2 regions of the Pantoea phytostimulans genome follow, and region 2 is predicted to be linked to the other one. Evidence: predicted binding sites of a transcription regulator. Region 2 holds the regulator's gene; the other holds the start of a gene.
The links. Region 2 encodes PhoB, which activates phosphate uptake and scavenging genes when phosphate is short. Its sites were predicted from a motif close to CTGTCATAAAACTGNCNNAT; they were not measured.
Positions count from the first base shown of each region.

Region 1 (3,153 bases), 980 kb from region 2:
TGGAATGCCTGACAGCACTTCACCCACCGGCGTCTGAAAGTACTCGGCAAACAGCGGAGCGAAAACAAACAGGCCCCACATGCCGTAAACGATACTTGGAATGGCCGCCAGCAATTCGATGGCAGTACCGAGCGGGCGACGTAACCAGTTCGGAGAGAGTTCAGTCAGGAACAGCGCAATACCAAAACTCACCGGTACCGCGATGACCAAGGCGATGACAGAGGTAACGATAGTGCCGTAGATCGGTACCAGCGCACCAAATTGTTCGTTAGGCGCATCCCAGGTTTTGGTCCATAAAAATGAGAAACCAAATTTCTGAATGCTTGGCCAGGAGGAGATAATCAGGGAGACAATAATGCCGCCCATCAGCAACAGCACAATGATCGCGGAGAGTTTTACCAGCGCGCCGAAAATCTTGTCGCCTTGCTTGCTTGGAGCTTTGAATGCCGGCTTCGTTGCAGCCATAGAAGTCTCAGTCTTCAGAGGTTATCAGGGCGGCTCAACGCCGCCCATGAGGTCTGAACGAACAGATGTCCGATCAGGGTCATTCACTTACTGGTAAAGCGCTTTGCCAGAACTGTCTTTGATATTGGCTTTCCAGGCAGAGCGAATTTGTTCAGTCACGCTGTCTGGCAAGGTGGCGTAATCCAGGCTGGTGGCGGTTTTATCACCATTTTTATAGGCCCAGTCGAAGAACTTCAGCACTTCGCTACCTTTGTCAGCGTTAGCCTGATCCTTGTACAGCAAAATGAACGTGGTTGAAGAGATTGGCCAGGCGTCGTCGCCTTTCTGGAACGTCAGATCCTGGGCAAAAGATTTGCTCCAGTCTGCGCCTTTCGCGGCATTGCTGAAGCTGGTTTCGCTTGGTGCAACCGCTTTGCCATCGGCATCCATCAGCTTGGTGTACGTCAGGTTGTTCTGTTTGGCATAGGCATATTCAACGTAACCAATTGAACCAGGCAGACGCTGTACAAACGCCGCCACGCCATCGTTACCTTTTCCGCCTAAACCGGTCGGCCAGTTAACGGTGTTGCCTTTACCAATTTTGCTGTTCCACTCTTCATTCACTTTCGCCAGGTAGCTGGTGAAAACGAATGAGGTGCCGGAACCGTCAGCGCGGCGAACCACGTTGATGTTAGTTTCTGGCAGTTTGACGCCTGGGTTCAGCTTGGTAATCGCCGGATCGTTCCACTTTTTAATGGTGCCCAGATAGATGTCGCCGACGGTTTTGCCATCCAGCGTCAGTTCGCCCGATTTGATGCCCGGCAGGTTAACCGCCAGCACTACACCACCGATCACGGTTGGAAACTGGAACAGGCCATTTTTTTGCAGATCTTCATCTTTCATTGGCGCATCTGACGCACCAAAATCCACGGTCTTGGCGATAATTTGTTTCACGCCACCCGAAGAACCAATACCCTGATAGTTGATTTTGCTACCTGTGGCTTGCTGATATTCTGCTGCCCACTTGGCATAAACCGGCGCCGGGAACGTCCCGCCTGCGCCCGTCAGATCGGTGGCTGCATAAGCAGAGACCGCGCTTACGGCGAAGGTGGCGGCGAGGATTCGGGCTACGGTGCTACGCATCAGTGTCATGTTCCCTCCAGGGGAGTTAATCTCAGGCTCAAAGCCGTTTTAGTAAGATTTTGTGATTGCTGCTGGAGGGAAAATAGGACAGTTTGGTTACAGTGAAATGTACGAAATATGACAGTTATATGACAGCGTGCAGAAATGAAGCGGGCCCACATCGGGGCCCGTTTTTTATTCCACCGTAACCGATTTTGCCAGGTTACGCGGTTGGTCGACGTCGGTGCCTTTGATCAACGCGACGTGATAAGAGAGCAGTTGGAGCGGCACGGTGTAGAAGATTGGCGCAATCACCTCTTCCACATGCGGCAATGGAATGATCTTCATTCCTTCGCTGTCGCTGAAACCGGCATCTTGATCGGCAAACACATACAGCAAACCGCCGCGTGCGCGAACTTCCTCTATGTTCGACTTCAGTTTTTCCAGCAGCTCATTGTTCGGCGCGACCACAATCACAGGCATATCCGCATCAATCAGTGCCAGCGGGCCATGTTTCAGTTCACCTGCCGCATAGGCTTCTGCATGAATATAGGAGATCTCTTTCAATTTCAGCGCCCCTTCCATCGCGATCGGGTATTGATCGCCACGGCCAAGGAACAGCGCATGATGTTTATCAGAGAAACCTTCAGCCAGGTTTTCAATCAGCTTATCCTGCGCCAGCATCTGTTCAATGCGGCTTGGCAGCGCTTGTAGACCGTGCACAATTTCATGTTCAGTCTCAACAGACATGCCATTCAGGCGACCCAGCTTTGCCACCAGCATCAGCAGCACAGCGAGCTGGGTAGTAAACGCTTTGGTCGATGCCACACCGATTTCAGTGCCCGCTTTGGTCATTAACGCTAAATCAGATTCACGCACCAGCGATGAACCCGCTACGTTGCACACCGCCAACGAACCGAGATAGCCCAGCTCTTTAGACAGGCGCAGCGCGGCCAGCGTGTCGGCAGTTTCACCCGACTGTGACAAGGTGATCAGCAGGCTATTTTTGCGCACCGCCGATTTGCGATAGCGAAATTCAGAGGCGATTTCCACATCACAAGGAATATTAGCCAGCGACTCAAACCAGTAGCGCGACACCATCCCCGAGTTGTATGACGTGCCGCAGGCAATAATCTGGATATGCTCAACCTGGCTCAGCAATGTTTCGGCTTGTGGGCCCAATTCGCTGAGATCAACTTCTCCGTGGCTAAAACGACCGGTTAAGGTGTTTTTGATCGCCATTGGCTGCTCGTAAATCTCTTTCTGCATATAGTGGCGATAGATGCCTTTGTCACCCGCATCGTATTGCACGTTCGATTCAATTTCTGCACGCGTGACCTGCTGGCCTGCGCGATCAAGAATAGTCACGTCGCGGCGAGTCACTTCAGCGATATCGCCCTCTTCCAGGTAGATGAAGCGACGCGTTACCGGCAGCAGCGCCAGCTGATCGGAGGCGATAAAGTTTTCGCCCACGCCACGTCCAATCACCAGCGGACTGCCCGAACGAGCCGCCACCAGCAGCGAGGGATCGCGGCTGTCCATGATTACCATGCCATACGCACCACGCAGCTGAGGAATGACACGCAA
Region 1 covers NZ_CP173698.1:3,089,392-3,092,544, reverse strand. Annotated here, with positions in the region: gene pstC (phosphate ABC transporter permease PstC) at 1-465, opposite strand, end outside; gene pstS (phosphate ABC transporter substrate-binding protein PstS) at 553-1,596, opposite strand; gene glmS (glutamine--fructose-6-phosphate transaminase (isomerizing)) at 1,762-3,153, opposite strand, start outside.
Region 1: pstS (phosphate ABC transporter substrate-binding protein PstS) is a predicted target of PhoB. The motif match lies at 1,703-1,722, and genes of this name have one in related genera.

Region 2 (3,153 bases):
TTGCGCCCAGTTGAGCAGCACCCGCGGCTAATGCGGTGGGTGCAGTGGAAGAACCGGACGCCTGCACCTGCACATTGACTCCCGGTGCCTGACGGCTAAAGTCCTCGCCCCACAATGTCATCAGGTAGCCCAGCGTGTCCGATCCTACGCTGCTTAAATTGCCGGAAAGCGTAATCGATTGTGCCTGCGTTATGGCAGGCAGCAACAAAAGAAGAGAGTAAAGAAGCGCACGCATGAGGACGTCCATTAACCGTTAATGAACTGCATTCTCCTGCATCCCGATGCTGACAATCAACCTCGGTGCCAGCGTAAAGGTAAAGCAGGTTTCCTGATGAGGAATACTGGTGATCTCCAGCCGCGCGTTTTGGTGGCTCAGCGCATGCTTAACGATAGCTAAGCCCAAGCCGCTGCCGCCTGTTGCTCGCGAGCGGGCTTTATCGACCCGATAAAAACGCTCGGTCAGACGCGGCAAATGTTCTGGCGCGATACCTGGCCCGTTATCGCAGACTTTAAAGATTGCGCCCTGCCGGCTGCGCAGCCAGCTGATATCAATGCGTGTGCCTTCCGGCGTATGATTAACGGCGTTGTAAACCAGATTGGAAATGGCGCTGCGCAGTTGTTCATCGTTGCCAAAGACTTTCAAGTGGGGATCGGTATGGAAATGAATTTCATGCCGCCCGCCGCTCAGCGTTTCAGCCTCATGTTGCAGCAGCTTTAACATCATTGGCACATCGACTTTCTCTTTTAGATCAATAGCGGGTGCGGCTTCAATGCGTGACAAAGTCAGAAGCTGTTTCACTAAACTGTCCATGCGGCGCGTTTGCTCCGACATCGTGTGCAGCGCTTTGCTCCGCGACTTTTCGTTCATCACCGCATCGTTCATCATCTCCAGATACCCTTGCAGCACCGTTAACGGCGTGCGCAGTTCATGGCTGACATTGGCAAAGAAGTTGCGCCTTGCCCCTTCCAACTGGTGCATTTGCGTGACATCACGCGCCACTAGCAGCCATTGCCCTTCGCTGTAGGGCATGACGCGGAATTCCATGTGATGCTGATTATTCAGCACTTGGGTCAGCGGCTTATCAAAATCGCGCTGGCGAATATAGCGGGAGAATTCAGGATAACGCAGCAGGTTCAGGATGTTCTGACCATTATCTTCTGGCCAGCGTAAGCCAAGATGCTGCTGCGCCAGGCCGTTACACCAGAAAATGGTGCCCTCTTCGGTGGTGAGAATAACGGCGTCCGGTAGCGACTCTGCCCCACTGCGGAAACGCTTGATCAGATTGCCTAGCTCTCGCCGCCGCCGCCGGTTACGCAGCTGCATTTGATACAAACCGTAGAACAACGGTTCCCAGCTGGCGCGCCCGGTCGGTGGCGTCATGGTGCGATCCAGCCATAACCAATGCGATAAACGCATCAGGTTATGGAAATGCCACAGCAATACGCCCAACACGCTGAGCAGCAGTAGCCACGGCAAGTAGCCGAACAGCAGGCCAAGAATCAGCGCGGGCAAAGACGCCAGCACCAGTTCCGACAATAATCTCTTCCAGGAGAGGCGTTCCAGCACGGGTAAGGCTCCGTTTAGTAGCGGGCAGAGAAACGATAACCTGTTCCGCGAACGGTTTGAACCATGCGATCGTGGCCAGAGAGTTCCAGCGCTTTGCGCAAACGGCGAATATGCACATCAACGGTACGATCTTCGACATACACATTGGTGCCCCAAACGTGGTTCAACAGCTGTTCACGGCTGTACACGCGTTCCGGGTGCGTCATAAAGAAGTGCAATAATTTATATTCGGTCGGGCCCATTTCCAACGGCGTGCTTTCCGACATTACGCGATGTGAGGAAGGATCCAGACTCAAGCCCTGAATCTCAATCACCTCTTCCACCGCCATCGGTGAAATACGGCGCATCACCGCTTTAATACGTGCCATTAACTCTTTCGGTGAAAACGGCTTGGTGATGTAGTCATCCGCGCCCACTTCCAGACCGCGCACGCGGTCTTCTTCTTCGCCTCGAGCGGTCAGCATCATCACCGGAATATCACGCGTCATCGCTTCGCGTTTAAGGTGCTTGATAAACTGAATACCGCTGCCGCCGGGTAACATCCAGTCCAACAGAATCAAATCGGGCCAGGGTTCAATCAGTTTACCGACCGCGCTGTCATAATCTTCCGCCTCGATTGGCTGATAATCGTTCTGCTCCAGAACAAAACACAACATTTCACGGATTGGGGCTTCGTCTTCCACAACCAAAATGCGCTTAGCCATTATTACTCCTGCTGATATGACGGCTGTCACTGATGTTCGCGGCGCCATTATGCGTCAGTTTTGTGACACTTTTATGAAAAACATACCCTGTTAAATCAGGCTTTAATACCGAACGTTGACAGCGACATAACATTTTATGATTTGCGTTAAGCGCTGAGGCCAGACGTGAAAATTTATTTAAGCAGGCAGCATTTATAAATTGATAGCCGAAATAATTCGAGCTGCAGGGAGGCGGCAAGCGGATAAGAGCCCGGAGCACGCACGCGCAGCCAACGCATCTGCAGCTTGAAGTATGAGGTATAATCGCCGGGCATTTGGTTTTAGCAGGGAGTTCTATGCGCATCATTCATACCGCGGACTGGCATTTGGGGCAGTTCTTTTACAATAAAAGCCGGGCAGCTGAGCATCAGGCTTTCCTTGAATGGCTACTGGCACAGATTGAGCAACATCAGGTCGATGCCTTGATCGTCGCCGGTGACTTGTTTGATACCGGTACACCGCCAAGCTATGCACGTGAAATGTTTAACCGCTTTGTGGTGGCGCTACAGCCCAGCGGCTGCCAGTTAGTGATATTGGCAGGTAATCACGATTCGGTGGCCACACTGAATGAGTCACGCGAGCTGCTTGCCTGCCTGAATACCCGCGTTATTGCGACACCGGTTGACGAAGTGCTGGTGCTGAACAACCGTAAGGGCGAACCGGGCGCGCTGCTGTGCGCCATTCCCTATCTGCGTCCGCGTGACATCATGCGCAGCCGTGCAGGTCAATCAGGCCGCGAAAAACAGGTTAACCTGCTGGACGCTATTTCCGCCCACTATCAGCGCAGTTTTGTCGCCGCCCAGGCGCATGCATTGTCCTTGCCGATTATCGCCACAGGCCATC
Region 2 covers NZ_CP173698.1:81,876-85,028, reverse strand. Annotated here, with positions in the region: gene ACF2G4_RS00410 (PstS family phosphate ABC transporter substrate-binding protein) at 1-235, opposite strand, end outside; gene phoR (phosphate regulon sensor histidine kinase PhoR) at 254-1,567, opposite strand; gene phoB (phosphate response regulator transcription factor PhoB) at 1,582-2,271, opposite strand; gene sbcD (exonuclease subunit SbcD) at 2,607-3,153, shown strand, end outside.